4 regions of the Alteromonas sp. ABV4_515 genome follow, and region 4 is predicted to be linked to each of the others. Evidence: predicted binding sites of a transcription regulator. Region 4 holds the regulator's gene; each other region holds the start of a gene.

Region 1 (5,513 bases), on a different contig from region 4:
AACCAAATCTCTAACGTCATCGAAAGTCATGCCTTGTACAAAGGTTGCCTTGTATTTACCGTTTACGATAAATGTTGGCGTACCGGTCACGTCTTTACGATATTGTTCCTGAATTTTCAGGTTTTTCTTCACCATATTGTCAACGGAGAAGTTAGATGTTTTCGCTAACTTATCGAACTCTTCCGGATCGACATCATTAACCACAAAGATGTTTTTCAGATCAGACATTCCACCTACTGAGGCACGTTGCTGATGAATGTAGTTAAAGATTGCACCGTTCAACTCATCTTCGCGTTTTAACACGCGACCAATCATCATGGCGCGGGTGGCGTCATCCTGTACTGATTCGTCAGCACCAGGCATGAAGTTTACGTGGATCTTGGTAAACTTTACGTTTTCTGGCAGGGCTTTTTTGATTTCGGCTACCACTGGCTCGAAACGGAAGCAGTGACCGCACCAGAAGGAAGCGAACTCATAAACCGTAGGCTTTGACGTTGCCGGCTGGTCTAATACTTCGTAATGGGTTCCTTCTTTCCACTTAACGTCATCTGCGCAAGCCTGCAGAGGAAGCAGCAGGGCAGTCAACAGAAATAAAGCAATTTTTTTCATCGGTTAACAATCCATAATACAAAATCAAAAAAAGAGTACCACAGTGATCCCGTGTCGACTAGCGTTCACGACAAGATGTCGCAAACGCGAGTTAACAGCAAGTTTGGGCTTAAGTCTGGATTAATAACCCAGTTTTAGCGGAGGCTCGTGGAGCGCTGCCAATTGTTCTTTAAGCGCAAGGATCTGCCCTTCCCAGTATTTGTCTTCGGCAAACCAGGGAAACGCCCGCGGAAATGCCGGGTCTTCCCAGCGTTGAGACAACCAAGCCATATAATGCACCATACGCATGGCACGAAGCGGCTCAATCAGCGCAAGTTGGTTGTTGTCGAAGCTGTGGAATTCTTCGTAAGCTTCTACCAGCACATCCAATTGCAGCAGTTGTTGTTGCCTGTCACCACACAGCATCATCCACAAATCCTGGATGGCTGGCCCCATACGACAATCATCTAAGTCCACAAACATGGGACCGTCTCGCCAGAGAATGTTTCCTGGGTGACAGTCGCCATGAAGGCGAATAAGCTTGGTTGCGCCATACCGCTTTTGGGTTTCTTTAATCAGTGGGTCAAGAATAGCAAAAAAGGCGGTCTCTAAATGGCCAGGCAATAGTCGGCTTGTGGTGAGGATTTCCCGGGGTTTATCGAGAAAATTCTGCAGATTAAGTTCGGGCCGAAATTGGAAAGGTTTAGCCTGCGCGACGCGATGCATGCGGCCGATGAAGCGTCCCATCCACTCAAGCTGATCGAGGTTATCAACCTCAAACTGGCGTCCACCGGCAGACGGAAATACAGCAAAACGGAATCCGCATGCATGGTGCAGGGTTTTCCCGTCGACTTCCATCGGCGCCACCAGTGGAATATCGGCATCGGCGATTTCTTTGGCGAAACTGTGTTCTTCAAGGATTTGTTCATCGCTCCAGCGGCTGGGGCGATAGAATTTTACCACCAGGCGCTGACCGTCATCGGCCTTGAACTGGTAAACCCGGTTTTCATAGCTGTTCAGCGCCAGCAAGCCAGATTCTGGGTAAATCCGGCAGCTTTCAAGGGCGTCTAATACGGTGTCAGGGCTTAAGCCCGCAAAGGCAAAATCGCCTTGTTCTTTACTATCTGTAGAGGAATTTTGTTGGTTCATCGACTTCCACAACATTGCCCTCAGCATCTTCGGTCCGGACATGGAAATAAATGTCTGTCACCGCCTCGCTAAGGTTCTTCGGAGAGGTTTCCAGAGATAGTGGCATACTGAAGACTTCTCCGCCACCAACAGTTACTGTGGTATCGGCTAAAATATTGTAGCTAGCTAAACCTTTCACCTCGATAGTGTAGGTATGGGTGTCCTGAGATTTGTTCAGAATTTTGATGGTGTAGACGTTTTCTACATTGCCCCGGCCGTTTTCCCGAAACAGGGAGTTGCGATCACGTATCAGGTCGACTTCTAATGGTGAGCGAGTGAGAATATCTGCCATGAGCAGGCCAATCATCACTAACAGTACCACGAAATAGCCAATCAGTTTGGGCCGCACAATATTTGTATGGCCTCCAGTAAGACGCTCTTCAGACGTAAAACTAATCAGCCCTTTGGGGTAGTTCATTTTCTCCATGACGCCATTGCAGGCATCTACGCAGGCACCGCAGTTAATACATTCATATTGTAGCCCATTGCGAATATCGATACCGGTAGGGCATACCTGTACACACAGGTTACAGTCGATACAATCACCGAGCGCTTTGTCAGCCAATTCTTCATGTTTCAGTTTACGGGGGCGAGGTCCACGTTTCTCCCCTCGATTGTAATCGTAAGAAACCGTAAAGGTGTCTTTATCGAACATGGCAGACTGAAAGCGGGCGTAAGGACACATGTGGGTACACATGATTTCCCGCATCCAACCGGCATTCCCATAGGTACAACCTGCGAAGAACAGAATTGAAAATACCGCCCAGAAACTGGCATTGAAGGTAAAAAAGTCGATAAACAATGCACCAATCGGTGTGAAGTAGCCCACAAAGGTGAGCGCGGTGAGCAGGGCAACAGAAAGCCAGGCAATGTGCTTGAGTGATTTGCGCCAGAACTTATCGAAGTCGAGAGGGCGTTCATCCAGCTTAATGCGCTTGTTACGGGGCCCTTCGATTTTTTCTTCAAACCACACATACATATAAACCCAGGTGGTTTGCGGGCACATAAATCCACACCAAACCCGCCCGGCGAAAGTGGTGACAAAAAACAGCGCGAATGCACCAACAATAAAAATATAAGCCAGTAACGTGAGATCTTGCGGCCACAGCGTGAGACCAAAAATGGTAAAACGCTGGTTCATAATATCCAACAAGATAGCCTGATGCCCGTCGTATTGAATCCAGGGGATGAGCGCAAAAAGACCAACAAAAACAAAGCCAAATAAGCGGCGGAACGTCTCGATAGGGCCCTTAACGGCACGAACATAAATTTGGCTGCGAGCCGATGGGCGTTTTTTATTACTGCCACCGGGCGGCTGATGCACTTTTACCGGAGAGACGTTTTTGACCTGAATTTGTTCGCTCATGAAGGCAACCTTACTGACACAGGTGTCTGTTATTTGCTGCCAGTATAGCAAGAGTAAATAAGCCAGACTTAATACAGATCAAGAAAAAAAGCGCATAACAGTCTGTTCCGGCTTATTAAAAACAATATTCAGGTATAAAACTCAAACTATTTAATTAGCTTTCAGGCGGTTATATTCTCAACAGGTTATCAGGTTAAATATAAAGCCGTGTCTCTGCTGTCTGAATGAGATTGGCTTTGCGATTACAGGGTCAGGTTAATCAGATGTGGCGTGGTTTTTTGGTGATTTCAGAGATAGCAGTACTGATCTTTGTGCTCCGTTTGCCAATGGTTCAGTATATTTTTAAAGATGCTCAGGCTGAAGTGAGCAGTTGGTACGAATATGTCGCCACTTGGCAGGAACGCAAAGAGTTGGAATCTCTGCTATCGGTAACGGCACCCATGCGGGAACAACTTCGTCCGTTCCAACAGGATTATGTCGATGAAATCCTGCAAAGTCGCGACAGCATCATCTCTTTTCATCACACCTATTGCGTAACCGACGATATTAACCCCTTTATTAGTGGTGGCGAGTTGAGGCATTTTTGCGCCGCCATCGCGAGTACGGAACTGCTGTCTCACTCGCTTTGAATACCCGTAATTTTCATACAACAATCTAAAATTCACTTTTCATTTTTTCGTTAATCTCCCACGTCGTCCGATGACTAGCATGGTCTAATTTTTCAATTTGAGGCAGGCTAAAAAACACTCATAATGAAGACGGTTTTAACAGTGTTATTTGGTCACTCGCGTTTATTTTGTAGTGTGTTAATGATTTATGGTTTTCTGCTGGCTTACCCGGCTGCGGCAGATAATAAAGAACCCCGAATCTTAGAATGGGAGTATCTTGTACCTCCTGAAGAATTGTTAGTGTTAAAAAATATGCCTGATTCAGTGCGTCAAGTTCAAGATGGCTCTGAGGATGATAAAATCAGTAGTCGTATTCAATCGGGTATCGCTGCACCAACCAACGATTATGAACGAGCGTTAGTATCGACTAATGGCGTTAAAAAACTCGATGGTCAATCAATTCGTATTCCCGGGTTTATGGTTCCACTGGATTTCACAGAATCAGGAAAAATTGTTAGTTTCTTCTTAGTGCCCTATTTTGGCGCCTGCATGCATCTGCCGCCACCTCCTCCCAACCAAATCATCTATGCGGAATACAAGCAGGGAGTAGATTGGACTTTTGATGCTGTCTGGCTTTCAGGTACCTTGCATTTAGCCTTGACAGAGAATGAACTTGCGACAGCTGTTTATTCGATGTCTGATGTTAGCGTTGCTACTTTTTGATATGAGTGCAGTTTAAAATATCTACTATCGTTCAGTGTCTGTTCATTTGAGTGTGGTATAAATAGGTTGCTGTGAAAAATCGAAAGCGAAGTTAGTTGCCAGTATAGTAAACGTATTGCCCGTTGCTGACACAATGGAACAAATTGGCAGCGAGAGGCTCTAAGTGATGTACGGAGGTAGTTTTACGAAGCTGCTCGTAGTGTTTCGTAATGGTATCGGGCAACACTGTGTATTGGTATTTCAATTGAGGAGTCATAAAATGAATTCTGTTTGGAAAATAATACTGGTTTCTTTGGCTGCAGGGAGCTCCCTTGCATCTACTCAGTCCAGTGCCGCAACTGCGGAAATAGTCTGGCAGAATCCAGAAAAGTACGCAGATGTAAGGCCGACGAATGAAAGTCGGGTTAAGTTTCGTGAACGCACTTTCGAGGCCCTCGATAAGTACGTGGGGGAACTCGCTGAAAAGCTGCCTGAGAAAGAAAAATTATCAATGACCGTCACCAATCTGGATCTTGCGGGGCAGGTATGGCCAAGCAGTTTCGTATTTGGCAACGCTACAGGCAGTGACGTTCGCATCATCAAGCGTGTGGACATTCCCCGAATTTCGTTTTCTTATTCGCTCACTGATGAGAGTGGAAAAGTATTAAAAAGTGCTGATGTGAAGTTAAAAGACATGAGCTTTCTTGATAATCCATCCACGTTCAGACAAAACGAATATCTGGGATATGAGAAAGCGATGTTGAAAGATTGGTTCGATGAAGAAATGGCCGATGCTCTCGCACAAAACTAACGTTTAGCAAACTGCTCGTTTACAAAAAACCTGACGTCGCTCAGGTTTTTTTATGCCCGCTCCTCGATAAAATTTACATATAAATTTAACCTAATATTCCTGCAGCCCTTACTACGCAAAACCTGTAGACCAGTTGGTCAAAATAATGTCAGTTTTGGTCAAAAAGTTGTCATTTCTCTGTAGTATTTTCTTTATACTCTTCAACTGCACTTTGGGACAGTTTCTAATAACAAGCAGGAGCAACAATAAT
Region 2 (5,513 bases), on a different contig from region 4:
GCGGGTTTGTTAGCTGAAAGCCGCCAGAGTTTTGATAGAGCAGCGCAAGCATACGGCCGCTCACTGGACCTTGCACCGGTTTACGCGCAACCACTTATCGCCGCTTACAAAATGGCAGAGCGCAACGATTACCCTAAAGGTTTCGTGCCTATTGCGTCGAAGCTGATGAAAGAGCATCCACAATATTTGTTACCAGCAAACCTTCTCGCCCAGTACTTTTACAACGCGGGTGAGTTCGAAAAGTCGGTACCGATTTACGCCCAGTTGGTCAAGTTACCTAATGTGCTTAATAAATCGAAGGTACTGAACCGCCTTGCTGAGATGACAGCCGATACCAACACTCAGCAAGCAAGTATCTGGATTAAAGAGGCATTTGAATTAAACGCTGCCGACCCCGAGATTTTAGATACGTATGGCTGGGTACTCGCGCAAGAAGGAAAATACGCGGAGAGTCTGGAAATGCTTCGCCGCGCGTTTAGCCGTCATGCAACGAATCCGAAATTGCGCTATCACCTTGGCTATACCCTAACGAAAATGGGTCGCCAAGGGGAAGCTGCCGAACACCTTGAGTTAGCGGCGAATTCAGAATTCGATTTCAATGGTAAAACTGATGCCAAAAAAATGCTGGCGATAAACTAAAATAAAGCCGCTTTAATAAAAAGCCGTGGTACTTCTCAGTACCACGGCTTTTTTGTTTTACGCGACACGCTAACCACGTTTGAGCGAACCAAAATTGCCTGGTTTACTCAGCCTAAGAATACTTAGACGATAATTAACTCATCATCCCGCACGTCGATGCGAATAGTCGACTCAGGCATTAACACACCAGACAATAACTGTTGCGCTAAAGGGTTCTCTATTTGCGTCTGAATAGCGCGCTTGAGTGGGCGTGCGCCATACACCGGGTCGAAACCGGCATCCGCCAATTTGTCCATGGCAGCACCAGACAATTCCAGTTTGTAACCTTTTTCAATTAAGCGCTGACGTAAGGAGGCAAGTTGGATTTTGGCTATCGATTTAATCTGCTCTTTGCCCAGGGGATGGAACACCACCAGATCATCTACCCGATTAATGAATTCCGGTCTGAAGTGCTGACTCACTACGCCCATCACTCGCTGCTTCATTTCATCATATTGATTGTCATCATGGGTGTCTTGAATGACATCTGAGCCCAAGTTCGACGTCATGATCACAACGGCGTTCTTAAAGTCCACCGTGCGTCCCTGCCCATCGGTAAGGCGGCCATCATCCAGTACCTGAAGCAGAATGTTAAACACATCGGGATGGGCTTTTTCCACCTCATCCAGCAGGATAACAGAGTAAGGCTTGCGTCTGACCGCTTCTGTCAAATAACCCCCTTCTTCATACCCCACATAACCCGGGGGCGCACCGACGAGTCGGGACACAGAGTGCTTCTCCATAAACTCCGACATATCAATGCGCACCAACGCTTCTTCGGTGTCAAACAAAAAGCCAGCCAACGCTTTGGAAAGCTCTGTTTTACCGACACCCGTCGGGCCGAGGAACAGGAACGAACCAATGGGTCGATTTGGATCGGCAAGACCGGCCCGAGACCGGCGGATCGCGTTTGAAACGGCACTTACCGCCTCAGCCTGGCCCACAACGCGGGTATGAAGAACGTCTTCCATACGCAGCAGTTTGTCACGCTCACCCTCAAGCATTTTGGCTACCGGAATACCGGTCCAACGTGAAAGCACATCGGCTATTTCTACATCGGTCACTTTATTTTTCAGCAACAGCGTTTCGCGCGTCTCATTCTCGGCCGCCTTTTCCAGCTTCATTTCAAGCTCGGGAATTCGGCCATATTGCAATTCGGACATGCGGTTTAGATCAGAGGCACGGCGGGCAATTTCCAAATCCAGTTTTGCCTGCTCGAGTTCAGTCTTGATAGACTGCGTGCCCTGCATGGCGTCTTTTTCTTCACGCCATATTTTATCAAGATCGCCAAATTTGGTTTCTGCCTGCTCACGTTCCAACTCGATCATTTCAAGTCGTTTATGACTGGCGTCGTCGGTTTCTTTTGCCAGCGCTTGCTCTTCCAACTTAAGCTGAATAATACGACGTTCCAATCTGTCCATTTCTTCAGGCTTAGAGTCGATTTGCAAACGTATGCTTGAAGCCGCTTCATCAATTAAATCAATAGCTTTGTCAGGCAACTGACGGTCACTGATGTAACGATGCGACAACGTAGCCGCAGCGACAATGGCTGGATCGGTAATATCTACCGAGTGATGGAGTTCATAACGTTCTTTCAAACCACGCAGAATAGCAATGGTATCTTCAACGCTTGGCTCATCCACCAGCACCTTCTGGAAGCGACGCTCAAGCGCGGCATCCTTTTCAATATACTGGCGGTATTCATCCAGCGTAGTAGCGCCCACGCAGTGAAGTTCCCCACGTGCAAGTGCAGGCTTGAGCATGTTACCCGCATCCATGGCACCCTCGCCTTTACCGGCGCCGACCATCGTATGCAACTCATCGATGAATAAGATCACCCGGCCTTCTTCTTTGGCGAGCTCATTGAGCACCGCTTTTAAGCGCTCTTCAAACTCACCGCGGAATTTTGCTCCGGCCACCAGCGCGCCCATATCCAGCGATAGCACACGCTTGTCTTTCAGACCTTCGGGCACTTCACCGTTAATAATACGCTGTGCTAAGCCTTCAACAATGGCGGTTTTACCTACACCAGGCTCACCAATCAATACCGGGTTATTTTTAGTACGGCGCTGTAGCACCTGCACGGTGCGGCGAATTTCATCATCACGGCCAATTACCGGGTCGAGCTTGCCCTGCTCTGCCCGCTCTGTCAGATCGGTAGTGTATTTCTCCAGTGCCTGACGAACATCTTCGGCATTCGGATCTGTCACTTTCTGACCGCCACGCATTTTGTCGATCGCGCTTTCCAACTGGTCGCGGGTGATGTTTAAACTTCGCAATAATTCACCAAGCTTGCCTTTGTCGTCTAACGCTGCCAGTACAAAGATTTCTGACGTGATGTATTCATCTTTTCTCTGCTGTGCAATTTTGTCACACAGGTTTAGCAAAATGCCGCTTTCTTTGCTTAGCTGCACATCGCCACCAATCCCTTCAACGCGGGGAAGACGCTCGATAGCTTCGGCCAAAGAAGAACGTAATGCATTCACATTAACGTGGGCCTGATCGAGAAGCGGGCGCACTGAGCCACCTTGTTGATTCAGCATGGCTGTCATCAGGTGCACGGGCTCAATAAACTGATGATCACGACCCAGTGCCAATGACTGTGCGTCGGATATCGCTAATTGAAACTTACTGGTAAATCTATCTAATCGCATGAAAAGCCCCCTGCAAAAGTAGTGCTATTTAAATAGGTATCGCACACATGCTATTCAAGTTCATTACGCAAAAAATTAGTGATGAACCTATCCACTCATTGATGTCAGTCAATCTTTTTAGTGTGTCATTACTATCTTTCTTTCCACAATCGAAAAATTTACAAACGGCTCTCACGTTTCGCGCACAGTGTTCAGGTTATGAACATGCCAGACACTCACATTGTTCATTGGCTGGACATATTCAATACCTATTGCCCGAAAACAGCGGCTGGCACAGGTGATGCTGTTAATAAGATGTACATCGACACCGATGAATCAAACACTGGCTCTGTGAGCCTAAACGAAAGAGGTTGTAATGACAGAATCATTCATTGCCAATGCGGTTTGGCAGGAAAAACTCTTTACCGGCAAATGGGTATCTGGTTCAGCCAAGCCGGTTTTTGTGACTGAACCTGCGTCTGGAAAAGAACTTGGACAAATCGCCATGGCGAGTCCAGAAGATGTGAGCCAAAGCTGTACTGCAGCGAAAAAAGCGTTCCCCGTCTGGTCTGCCACCCACTTTGAAGAGCGAGCTGCTGTATTGCGCAAAGCCGCTCAGGTGATGCAAGAGCACTTTAACGACATCACCGATGTGTTGATCCGCGAAAGTGGTTCAATTCGAGCAAAGGCCGAATTTGAAGTTTCACTCAGTATAAAAGTGCTGAACGAAAGCGCAGCCTTGCCTTCACAAAGTCAAGGAGAAGTCTTACCTGCCGCGCCGGGTAAAATTAGTATCGCCCGTCGTAAACCTTTAGGTGTGGTTGGCGTTATCTCGCCATTTAACTTTCCACTGTATCTGGCCATTCGTGCGGTTGCTCCGGCGCTTGCAGTGGGTAATGCGGTTGTACTTAAACCTGATCCCCGAACCGCCGTGTGCGGTGGCGTAACTATCGCTCGGGTGTTCGAATTAGCCGGGTTACCTGAAGGTATACTGCATATGTTACCAGGTGATGGCGCAGCCGGTGCCACATTAACCGAACACCCGGATGTGGCGATGATTCAGTTTACTGGCTCGACCAACGCGGGTAAAAAAGTAGGCGAAGCTGCCAGCCGCCATCTCAAAAAAGTATCTCTGGAACTGGGTGGAAAGAACTCTCTGATCATTCTGGACGATGCCGACATCGATCTTGCTATCGCGAACGCGACCTGGGGTGCCTGGTTACATCAGGGGCAAATTTGTATGTCGACCGGCCGCATTCTTGTTCAGCGTAAAATTTATCAGGCGTTTGTCAGTAAGCTGGCAGAAAAAGCCAAGCAACTACCAGTGGGAGACCCGGCCACCGAGCAGGTCGCACTGGGCCCAATCATTAATGAACATCAGCGCGATAACATTAGCCGAATTCTCAAAGCGGCTGTAGAAGGTGGCGCCAAAATAGAGGCTGGCGGCGATTATTCCGGTTTGTTTTTCCAACCGACAGTGCTCAGCGGTGTGACGCCGGAAAGTCCGGCATTTAATGAAGAAATTTTTGGTCCGGTTGCCGTTGTTATTCCGTTCGATACCGATGAGGAAGCAGCGCAACTGGCGAATCAAACCGAGTATGGCTTATCAGCGGGCATCATCGCGACCAATGTGGGGCGGGCGCTCAACTTAAGTCAGCAACTCAACACGGGTCTGCTTCATATCAATGATCAGACTGTCAATGATGAGGTGGTTAATCCATTTGGTGGAACCGGGGCATCCGGCAACGGCACCAGTGTGGGCGGCGCTGCGAATTGGGAAGAATTCACCCAATGGCAATGGCTGACTATCCAATCTGAAGCCCCTCGTTATCCATTATAAGGAATAAGGTAATGTCTGAAATTACGCAAATTCGCGCGGCAGTGACTCGCGCCAAAGGCGCCCCTTTTGAATTAGAAGAGGCGAAAATCCGTGCACCGAAAGACGATGAAGTATTGGTTAAAATAGTGGCAACCGGTATGTGCCACACTGATATGATTGTGCGTGATCAATACTATCCCGTCCCTCTTCCTGCAGTTTTAGGCCACGAGGGTTCCGGGGTGATTACGGCGGTGGGCCCGCTGGTAAAAGACCTTGAGGTGGGCGACCACGTGGTACTCACTTTCGGTTACTGCACACATTGTAAACCCTGTAATCACGGTCATGCCACCTATTGCCAGGAATTCTATCCTCGCAACTTCAGT
Region 3 (5,513 bases), on a different contig from region 4:
CGTAGACGTGGAAACACCCGCATTTTGAGCACGGTGCCGCAGACAATGATCCATCAATACAATGGCCAGCATCGCTTCGGCAATAGGCACGGCACGAATTCCCACACAAGGGTCGTGACGACCTTTGGTGACGATATCAATCTCATTACCGTCAACATCAATGGTTTTACCTGGCACAGAAATGCTCGATGTAGGCTTGAGCGCCATGTGTACAACGAGATCCTGGCCTGAGGAAATGCCACCCAGCACACCACCAGCGTGATTACTGGTGAAACCATCTGGTGTTAACGTATCGCGGTGTTCACTGCCTTTTTGCTCAATGACGTCGAAACCATCACCAATTTCCACGCCCTTCACGGCGTTGATGCCCATCATGGCACTGGCGATGTCGGCATCGAGGCGGTCAAACACCGGTTCGCCTAAACCCACAGGAACCCCCGTGGCAACCACGGACACTTTCGCGCCAATTGAATCGCCGGATTTTTTCAGGTCGCGCATATATTCATCCAGCGCTTCCAGTTTACTTTCATCGGGGCAGAAAAACGGATTGGTGTTAGTAATGCTGTGGTCAACCGTGTCCACTTTAATCGGACCCAGTTGAGACAGGTATCCGTGAATTTCAATACCGTAAACCGCTTTTAAGAATTTCTTGGCGATTCCCCCCGCTGCAACACGAATAGCCGTTTCCCGCGCAGAAGAACGACCACCACCACGATAATCCCGAGTGCCATACTTCTGATGATAGGTGTAGTCTGCATGACCAGGGCGGAAACGATCTTTAATATTGGAATAGTCACCACTACGTTGGTCGGTATTCTGGATCAGAAGACCAATGCTGGTACCGGTCGTTTTGCCTTCAAACACACCAGACAGAATTTGAACCTCATCGCCTTCCCGACGTGCTGTGGTATAACGTGACGTGCCAGGCTTTCTACGATCTAAATCAATCTGCAGATCCGCCTCAGTGATTTCCAGTCCAGGAGGACAACCATCAACCACACCACCGATAGCAATACCGTGACTTTCACCAAAGGTGGTCACAGTAAACATTTTTCCGAAGCTATTGCCAGACATCTGTATTAATTTTCCTTACCGTTTAAATAAGTCACCAGTGACGATTTAGACACCGCAAAAATCCCGTGACCGCCCTGCTGCAATTCAACCCAATCTACATGCAACCCCGGGAAACGTGTTGCCATATGCACTTCACTGTTGCCCACTTCCACCAGCATCCAACCACCGTCTTTCAGGTAGTGTGGTGCTTGTTTTAGCATTTGTTCCACCAGATCTAAGCCGTCTTCACCGGCAGCTAGAGCCAACTCAGGCTCATGCTGATATTCATCAGGCAGATCGTTCATGTCTTCTTCATCAACATAAGGCGGGTTAGACACGATTAAATCGTACTGCTGGCCTTCCAGACTGGTGAACAAATCAGAGTGGATGGGGAAAACCCGATCGCCCAGATTATGTTCCTGAATATTAAAGTCAGCCACTTCAAGGGCGTCGAATGAAATATCCACGGCATCAACCTGCGCCAGTGGGAAGGTGTGCGCCAGAGCGATAGCGATACAACCGCCGCCCGTACACATATCCAGAATACTGGTTGGCTCAACCGCTTCTTCAAGGTACGGGGCAAAGCGGGTTTTAATCAGTTCAGCAAATGGCGAACGAGGAATGAGCACGCGCTCGTCCACGTAAAACGGCATATCGCAGAACCAGGCTTCATGAGTGATATATGGCAGCGGCATGCGGGTTTGCACGCGCTTAAGTACCAAATCGGTTACTTTCTCTTTTTCTGACTGGGTTAGTCGCGCAGAAAATAAACCATCGCCGGTACGGGCAGTAATATCTTGTGGCAGATGTAGCGCGTGCATAACCAGGCAAACCGCTTCATCCCAACTGTTATCGGTACCGTGACCGTAGTAAAGTTGAGCGTAGTTGAAACGGCTGACAGTCCATCGCACCATATCTAGTACAGTGTGCAAATCGCGGATGGCTTCGTCTAAATAAATCTTATCGGTCATGGAGTGAGGTACATCGCCAGAAATAAAGCTGGTATCATACCGAAACTCAGGGCGACTCCCAACACAAAATGCGTGCACCACGCCGCATTTGCCCTATTCAATGCGTGTATAAGTGATAACCGGAGAAGATTGTTGGCGGATAAAAGCGGGCCTGAAAATAAGGATGACGATTTCGCGGCCTTTATGGATGAAATGAACGGCATTAAGCCGTTAACGCAGGATAAAGTGGTGCATAAGCGCCGCCACGTGCCAACCAAGCGTTTACATTCTGCCACACAGCCTGACAGCCGTCAGCAGCGTTTGCTCGATGCCAGCTTTGCTTTTTCTGATGTGTATCAAGCAAGTCTTCCCGCCCAAGGCCCCATGCGTTATTGCCGTGAAGACGAACCAACCCATAGCCTTAAACGTCTTCGTCGGGGTGATTTTTACCCTGAGCTGGTATTGGATCTCCACGGCCTAAATCGTGAGAATGTAAAGCTGGAACTCTCCGCATTAATTTATACCGCCCGCAAAGAACTGATTGACTGCGTTGGCATTGTGCATGGTATCGGCGCTGGAATTTTAAAAAACGCCTTGCCCCATTACCTGGTTCAACACCCCCATGTCAAAGCGTTTCACCAGGCTCCCCTGGAGTACGGTGGGCAAGGGGCGTTACTCGTTTTAATTGATACCCCAGACAGCAATGCAAAGAAGGGCTAAGCCTGCTTCGTTATTTATCCTGCTCGGCACTGTTGTGCATAAACAGCCAGGTGTAATACCCCATCATCACAATCACGACGAAAATTAATAGCAGCGAACCCCACACTACCGGATCTTTAATCATGGACATGAACATCGTTCTGCTCCTTAACATTGGTGGACGGGTTAAGTGTGCAACGGTGTCGGAGAAATTTCTGTGATCTGCATCAAGGGGATTTTTCTGAAGCTCGCGGGGGCATGACCTAGATCAACAGGCCATAAAACAATCTGAAAAGTTTTTACTTGTTGCTATTGCAAATCATTATCATTTGCAATATATTGAAACTGCCTGTTCGACGTTGGGTGATTAACGGTCTTGGCTTAGCGTCGATTGTAGGCAGGTGTGTGGTGCGCCTGCCTACCTCTTTTTCTCCGCATTCCATCAATCAGGAAAATAATTTCCAGAACCAACTCTTACTTAAGTCTTCTTCGCAGGTTTTAAGTTGCGTTGCATAACGTAATGAGCGCGCTTTAACGGTGCTAGCCACTTTTTTCAACCAGGGCTTGCTGTTATAACTACGGCGTTTGTAGCCGCCCCAACCTTCATGATAATTCAGGTACTGGGCATAACCGTCCCATTTCGAGACCCCGTTTATTTTATACGACTTAGAAATAAACCAGCCCATGAAGTCCATGGCATCTTCGAAGTCGTCCCGGTCGGCCCAACTGTTACCCGTTTCCCGCACGTAGTCTGACCAGGTGATGGTTTTAGCCTGAGAATATCCATAAGCAGAACTCACCCTGCCCCATGGAATAAGACCGAAGAAAACATAATCTTTGGGTGGCAGTGCATCATGACGGAAAGAACTTTCCTGATACATGATTGCCATTGGAATATGAATAGGCACGCCCCACTTATCCCGGGCATCAGCCGCAGCGTCATACCAATCTTCTTTCTCATAGAAGATTTCACAGATATTACTGGTGTCCTGAGGTGGGGAGGTAGCGCAACCGCTCAGCAGGCTTGCCGAAAAAAAAGTGGCGCCAGCTAGAAAAAACTTGAAACGAATGTTGAACTTTCTCACTGGACGTTGTCTGAATAAGTGTTCTAGCAAAATGTGTGTGTTTCCCTGGAACATTATTTATGCCTGGCCCTCTTGCCAGGCATTTTTTTGTCTGTCGTTCAGGTATAGCCCTGCATTGATGCAGCATAAACGACGGTTCTGACTTCAGTTTACTTAACTTTACGTCAACTTGCTCGCGTTGCCATAGGTTCGGCAAAATAATCGTGAATGAAATCAGCAAATGATTTGTCATCTGCCGCCTCTACCGCTTTCTGAGCAGCGATGGATTCAGATGCCATTCTCTCAAAATCTTCGCGGCTATATTGTTTGTAATCGTAACCGTTTATTTCAGACGCATATTTCTGCGCCAGTTCCAGACCAAACACCACGTTATCTTTATTTTCTGCAAGCAACGCATCGAGAATGCGTCCTGATGGCGTTAGCGCCGGATCGCACACCTTTTCCCATTCGGTGTTTACCGCGATGGAATAATCAGAACGCTGGTTAGCTTTATCAAGCAATTCGGCAGTTTTTCTGAACTGAGCAAACAGCTTTTCAGTCCACGCACTAAAAGCGATGTCGCTGCCATTGGTGTGTAACTTAAGTTCAGGATTACGGCCTTCCAGCACGACTTTGTCCATGTTCTCGCGACACACCACTAACTCTTCTGGCGTCATGTCTGGTGATTCCATCATCAGACAACTCACCATAAACACATCAAGGAAATCCATTTGCGACTTGGTAATGCCCACCGGCGAGAAGGGGTTTACATCCAATACGCGCACTTCCACATAACTCACCCCACGACGTACCAAAGCATCGGTGGGCTTTTCCATCGATGCCGTTGGTTGCTTAGGACGTATGGGTGAATAGAGCTCATTTTCAATCTGCAGAATATTTTTCGATAACTGCTGATAATGACCGCCTTCGCCAGCAGCATACTGGCCAAAACGTTCAGATGGCGTGTACATGGCGCTGCGGAGTTTTTCCGTGTAGGTGGCTATTTGGTTGTAGCAAATTTGCAGCGCCGACTGCTCTGAGTTGGTATAGCCCAAGTCACTCATTCGCAGTGAAGTGGCGTAAGGCATATATAAAGTGCCCTTGCCCACTTTCTTGAACGGTAGAGTAGTCGGTTTTCCTTTCATGAAGGAATGACACAATGCCGGCGAAGCGCCATACAGGTAAGGCAACAACCAGCAAAGGCGACGATAGTTACGCACCATCGCCAGGTAGTCGGCAGACACCTGATCTTGTGAATAGGTCTGCCCTGTGTAGTCTGCCCACACTTTCCAGAAACTGTCTGGCAAAGAAAAGTTAAAGTGCACGCCGGAAATCGCCTGCATCATGCTGCCGTATCGATTTTTAAGGCCCATACGATACACACGCTTCATTTGCGCCACGTTTGATTCACCATAATAGGCCAGTGGAATACGGGATTCGTCATCGATGAAACACGGCATACTTAATGGCCAAAGCAATTCACCGCCCATATTCTCAAGGGCAAATTTGTGAATGTCTTTCAGTTGCGTTTCTGTGATTTCGCTACTGGCTACCGGCGGGGTAATGAATTCGAGCAGCGACTCAGAGAAATCAGTGGTAATACAATCGTGCGTCAGAGCGGCACCCAGTGCTTCAGGATGTTGCGTTACGGCCAGTGCACCAGCGGGCTCAATTCTCAAGCCTTCACGCTCTACACCGTGTTTGATATCTTTTAGCGCATCTAGAAACGCAGGCGATTCCATCGCTT
Region 4 (5,513 bases):
GCAAAGCCTTGCCAAAGCGTTAAAAATTAACGATACCGTGGTGATAAAAGCCGGAGAGACGGTGCCTGTCGACGGCATCATTGTGGATGGCAGCAGCGAATTTGATGAATCTATGCTTACGGGTGAGTTCAACCCGAGCAGAAAAACCGTCGGCGACACGATTTTTGGTGGTACCAATAATCTCAATAACAGCGTAACAATACACGTTACGCAAACGCTCAAACATGCGCTGGTTAACCAAATTATCCGCCTGCAAAGTGTTGCTATGGCTTCAAAACCCAAGGTCGCGCAGTTAGCGGATAGATTTTCCAGCTTGTTTGTATCGTTGGTACTTTTCATTGCAGCGCTGACCTTCGCTTACTGGTACTGGCAAGACGATCCGCGTACATTTTGGATCACGATTTCCGTATTGGTTGCAACCTGCCCTTGCGCGCTTGGGTTAGCAACCCCCACTGCACTTACCTGCGCCATGGCGACGCTTAACAAGCAGGGAATATTACTAAAGCGAGCCGATGCCCTAGAGCAACTCGCCAGTATAACTACCGTTGTGATGGACAAAACCGGCACACTGACAGAGGGTCGTTTTGCCATCACCGAATGCTGGTTTGCTGATAAAGAACAACAAGACTTTATCATGCACGTGATGGCGTCGTTGGAATCCCGTTCAGAGCACCCTATCGCCGCCGCATTTAGCGCAGACGATCTTGCTCCGGTAACGAATGTGACGATAACGGCGGGTAAAGGAATCGAAGGCGATATACATGGCCAATGTTACAAAGCGGGCTCAGCACGTTTTACAGCCTGCGATAAGTTAGAAATTCCGATAATCGCTAATGTATACCTTGTGTCGAATGATAAATGCCTTGCCGCATTCAGAGTGACTGATCAAATAAAATCGGATGCTGAAGACGTACTAAGCGCGTTTTCGAACTACAAAAAAGTGTTGTTGAGCGGTGATATCCAGCAAAACGTAGACGACATTGCCGCGCAATTACACATTGATGAAGCCATAGGTGGAAACAGTCCAGAAGATAAACTCAATGTTGTACATGCGCGCCAGGCAGCTAATGAGCACATTTTGATGATGGGAGATGGAATCAATGATGCGCCAGTACTGGCTGCCGCGGATGTTTCGGTGGCGGTTGGCAATGCTACAGACATTGCCAGAAGCGCCGCTGATGTGATTTTCCTCAATGAGAAGCTTACGTTGATGCGTCATTTGTTGAGCATGGCGAGCCGGGTGAAACGTGTAATCCGCCAGAATATGGCGTGGGCCATTGGCTATAACCTGATTGTATTACCCTTTGCAGTCAGTGGCATTTTAACGCCCTGGATGGCCGTTATTGGCATGAGCCTCAGCAGCATTATTGTGGTGACTAATTCTACCAAACTGTTAAAGTAATTCTTATGAGTATAATTTATGTACTAATTCCGCTGGCCATTATCATTGTGGCTATTGCTATCGGGGTATTCTTTTGGGCTGTGAAATCTAATCAGTTCGAGGATCTCGATCGTCAGGGGTACAGCATACTCTTTGACGATGACCTGTCGCCCGAAGAGAAAAAACTCGCTGAAGAACGAAAGAAGCTGAATGAGTGAGTTTTCTTTTCTATCGGCCTTTTTGGTTGGTATTGCCGGTGGTGTCCATTGCATTGGCATGTGTGGTGGCGTTTCAATTGCGCTTTCTGGTGCAATTCCCAGAAATGCCAATGGCTTTCCTTATGCTCTGGCCTACAACTTTGGTCGCATTACCAGTTATATTCTGGCTGGTGCAATTACCGGGGCAGTTGCGCAAATCGCCAAAAAGTACCTGCCATTATCGGGGCCGATCCTCGCTATTCTAAGTGGAATCATGCTGTTATCTATGGCGTGTTATCTTGGCAACTGGTGGAGAGGCATTATTCATATTGAGAAGCTAGGCAGTCATTTATGGAAATCTATACAGCCAACCGCTAAACGTTTTTTACCTTTCAGGTCTCCTCTCTCCGCTATTCCTTATGGTATGATTTGGGGGTGGTTACCGTGTGGGCTGGTTTATTCCACTCTCACCTGGGCATTAGCGTCTGGTACAGCCTTTTCTGGCGCGGTGATCATGGCGGGGTTTGGATTAGGTACACTTCCCGCGTTACTTGCCACCTGGGCAGGAGCGAACTGGGTCCTTAAAGGATTCAGACAGCCGATGGTACGGCAACTAATCGCATTGAGTCTGCTGATATACGCGCTTTATATTTTATGGCGGGCAGTCAGTAGTTTTTAAAAGCAGTTACGTAAAAATGGTAAGTAAGCATGCAAAAGCGTTCGGATTTCTCTATCCACTGTCAAAACTGCAGTTTTAGTCACTTATGTCTTCCAGTTGCTTTAAACAAAACTGAAATTGAATCGCTGGACGATATCGTTGAACGAAAAAAGCCGCTTCATAAACATGACACCTTGGTTGAAGCGGGTGATAAATTCACGTCCTTGTACGCTGTACGTGCTGGCTCTTTCAAATCATTTGTGACCGACAGAGAAGGTGAAGAGCAAATTATTAGTTTCCACTTTCCGGGTGACATTATCGGTTTCGATGGATTACGCGACGATACGCATCAGAGTTATACCCAGGCGCTGGAAACGGCCATGGTTTGTGAACTTCCCTATGCCACGCTGGAAAAGATGTCAGAACAGTTTCCTAAGTTGCGAAACCAGGTCATGCGCTTTATGAGTGCTGAAATCAAGCAAGATCATCAAATGATGATGTTATTGAATAAACGCACCGCAGAAGAGCGATTGATTTACTTTATTGCTCACCTTTCTGGTCGTTTTGAAGAGCGCGGCTTTTCTCATCGCCAGTTTAATCTAAGTATGACTAGAAACGAAATTGGTAATTATCTTGGCCTGACGGTAGAAACCATCAGCCGCTTGCTAACCCGTTTCCAAAAAGAAGGGATCATAAAAGTCGACGGCAAGCTGATCACCATTTTGGATTTTGAGGGCATGGATAAACGGTTACACTCTATGGATATCCCCACTACCTGCGTTGACTGATATCCGAACAGTCTATTGATCTGAAACAACGTCTCTCCTGGGCGGTTTACTATACTAAAGATGTAAGCCGTATCGCAGTCCATAGACTAAGGAGGGACGTCATGATCACTTACAACCGCATTCTCGCCGTTGTCCAACCGGACAAATCCGAACAGCCCGCCCTTTCAAGAGCCATTGAAATCGCTAATAAAACCGGTGCTGAAGTCCATGCATTGCTGGTTGTTTATGACTTTTCTTACGACATGACCACCATGCTCACACGCGCTGAGCGAGAGGCAATGCGAAAAGCGGTAACCAATGATCGCAAGCAATGGGCTGAAAATACATTCAGTCACTATGACGGATGCCCAGTAAAAGTGTCTGTCGTCTGGAATGACAAAAGATACGAAGCCATTATTCGCTTTGCGGTAGAACAAAATGTTGATCTTGTAGTTAAGTCAACCCGGCAGCATCACGAACTCAGCACCGTCATTTTCACACCCACAGATTGGAACTTACTCCGTAAGTGCCCCACCCCAGTGTTGCTGGTAAAAGACCATGTGTGGCCAGAAAATGGCACTGTGGTTGCAGCAGTCAATGTAGGTACTGAAGATAAAGAACATGCCGAACTGAATAACAAGATTACGGTTGTCGCCACCGACTATGCCAACATGCTAAGTGGTCAGGTGCATTTGGCAAATGCTTACCCGTCTACACCGTTGAATATTGCCATTGAAATCCCGGATTTTAACGCCCAAACCTATCAAAACTCCGTAAGGGACCATCATCTGAAAGAGATGGAAGCCCACAGTGCAAAATACGGTATTGGTATTGCCAACTGTCACGTTATTGAAGGCCTGCCAGAAAAAGCGGTGTCACGCATTAGTGAACAGTTAAATGCTGAGTTGGTGGTTATTGGCACGGTTGGCCGCACCGGACTATCTGCTGCGTTCATTGGCAACACGGCTGAACACGTACTCGACAGCTTAAATTGTGATGTCCTCGCTATTAAACCCGACGGATTTGTCTCGCCTATCAGGTAAGGTATTCACGCTGCCGCACGACTCTCTATGGCGGCAGCGCCCTTCGTTTTGTATAATGCCACTTTTATTTTTCCCATCGTCAATTCTGAAGTGTCATGAATCAATTAACATCAGCCAAATCCGGTACATCGAGCCACAGCGCCGAAAGCAAACAGAAGTACAATTTCAATAAGTTGCAGAAGCGCTTGCGTCGTAACGTGGGTAAAGCCATTGATGACTTCAAGATGATTGAAGACGGAGATAAAGTCATGGTGTGTCTGTCAGGGGGTAAAGACAGCTACACCATGCTAGACATTCTCCTTTTCTTACGAAAAATTGCGCCGATCCACTTTGATATCGTGGCGGTGAATCTTGACCAAAAGCAACCCGGGTTTCCTGAGCACGTTTTACCGGAATACCTGGCATCACTGGGCATCGATTATAAAATCGTAGAAGAAGACACCTACTCCATTGTGAAAGATAAGATCCCTGAGGGTAAAACGACCTGTTCTCTGTGCTCGCGACTGCGCCGTGGCATACTCTATCGCACTGCCAAAGAATTAGGCGCAACCAAAATCGCATTGGGGCATCATCGTGACGACATGTTGGAAACTTTGTTTTTGAATATGTTCCATGGTGGAAAACTCAAAGCCATGCCACCGAAGCTTGTTAGCGATAATGGCGAACATATTGTTATCCGTCCTCTTGCCTATTGCAGTGAAAAAGACATTCAGAAATACTCAGACGCAGCATCATTCCCAATCATTCCCTGTAATCTCTGTGGTTCGCAAGAAAACCTACAAAGACAGAACATTAAAATGATGCTTCAAGACTGGAATAAACGTTTTCCTGGCAGAATTGAATCCATGTTCAGGGCGATTCAGAACGTTGCGCCGTCTCACCTGGCCGATAAAAACCTGTATGATTTCGCAGCTATTCAGACAACAGGTGCGCCTGTTGCCGATGGTGATACCGCATTTGATGCGCCTGAATTTAAAGACGAGCTGGCAGAAGAAAATCGTTCAGACGTGCAAATTGTCAACCTGGCGGATTAACACATGAAAATAGGACTTGCCCTGGGTGCTGGCGCGGCCAGAGGATGGACACACATTGGCATCATTCAAGCGCTGGAAAAGCTGGGTGTAAAGATTGATGTGGTTGCAGGATGCTCCATCGGTGCCTATGTGGGCGCGGCCTATGCCAGTGGTAAACTAGAGCCACTCAAAGAATGGGCTTGCTCGCTGACTGAATGGCAGATTTTAGCCTTAATGGGAGTTGGCATTCGAAAAGGTGGTATTGCCAGCGGTGAAAAGGTATTTACCAAACTCGCTGACGAATTTTGTGCCCCGACCTTTGAAGAAATGCAAAAACCGTTCGCGTGTGTCGCGACGGATTTATATTCCGGTCGTGAGGTTATGTTCTCTCAAGGGCCGTTAGATAAATGCGTACAGGCGTCGTGTGCCATCCCGGCTTTGTTCAGTCCGGTGT

Evidence for each region. The regulator FNR, encoded in region 4, switches genes on or off when oxygen is low (the NO sensors DNR and NnrR bind a similar motif). The targets are predictions, from matches to a motif close to TTGATCTAGATCAA.
Region 1: ccoG (cytochrome c oxidase accessory protein CcoG) is a predicted target of FNR. The motif match lies at 3,211-3,224, and genes of this name have one in related genera.
Region 2: clpB (ATP-dependent chaperone ClpB) is a predicted target of FNR. The motif match lies at 3,431-3,444, and genes of this name have one in related genera.
Region 3: ACXAGX_RS08735 (DUF3149 domain-containing protein) is a predicted target of FNR. The motif match lies at 2,961-2,974, and genes of this name have one in related genera.

Annotation. Positions count from the first base shown of each region.
Region 1 covers NZ_JBSWWZ010000007.1:132,305-137,817, forward strand. Annotated here, with positions in the region: gene ACXAGX_RS16960 (thiol:disulfide interchange protein DsbA/DsbL) at 1-609, opposite strand, end outside; gene ACXAGX_RS16965 (serine/threonine protein kinase) at 730-1,737, opposite strand; gene ccoG (cytochrome c oxidase accessory protein CcoG) at 1,709-3,142, opposite strand; gene ACXAGX_RS16975 (hypothetical protein) at 3,367-3,771, shown strand; gene ACXAGX_RS16980 (DUF3299 domain-containing protein) at 3,895-4,473, shown strand; gene ACXAGX_RS16985 (DUF3016 domain-containing protein) at 4,733-5,263, shown strand; gene ACXAGX_RS16990 (ExeM/NucH family extracellular endonuclease) at 5,512-5,513, shown strand, end outside.
Region 2 covers NZ_JBSWWZ010000002.1:748,077-753,589, reverse strand. Annotated here, with positions in the region: gene prsT (XrtA/PEP-CTERM system TPR-repeat protein PrsT) at 1-639, shown strand, start outside; gene clpB (ATP-dependent chaperone ClpB) at 762-3,332, opposite strand; gene ACXAGX_RS07640 (benzaldehyde dehydrogenase) at 3,688-5,151, shown strand; gene ACXAGX_RS07635 (NAD(P)-dependent alcohol dehydrogenase) at 5,163-5,513, shown strand, end outside.
Region 3 covers NZ_JBSWWZ010000003.1:228,215-233,727, forward strand. Annotated here, with positions in the region: gene aroC (chorismate synthase) at 1-1,074, opposite strand, end outside; gene prmB (50S ribosomal protein L3 N(5)-glutamine methyltransferase) at 1,080-2,024, opposite strand; gene smrB (endonuclease SmrB) at 2,157-2,723, shown strand; gene ACXAGX_RS08735 (DUF3149 domain-containing protein) at 2,734-2,859, opposite strand; gene ACXAGX_RS08740 (transglycosylase SLT domain-containing protein) at 3,149-3,841, opposite strand; gene gshA (glutamate--cysteine ligase) at 3,952-5,513, opposite strand, start outside.
Region 4 covers NZ_JBSWWZ010000009.1:110,435-115,947, forward strand. Annotated here, with positions in the region: gene ACXAGX_RS18980 (heavy metal translocating P-type ATPase) at 1-1,402, shown strand, start outside; gene ccoS (cbb3-type cytochrome oxidase assembly protein CcoS) at 1,408-1,599, shown strand; gene ACXAGX_RS18990 (sulfite exporter TauE/SafE family protein) at 1,592-2,257, shown strand; gene fnr (fumarate/nitrate reduction transcriptional regulator Fnr) at 2,287-3,024, shown strand; gene uspE (universal stress protein UspE) at 3,126-4,046, shown strand; gene ttcA (tRNA 2-thiocytidine(32) synthetase TtcA) at 4,142-5,080, shown strand; gene rssA (patatin-like phospholipase RssA) at 5,084-5,513, shown strand, end outside.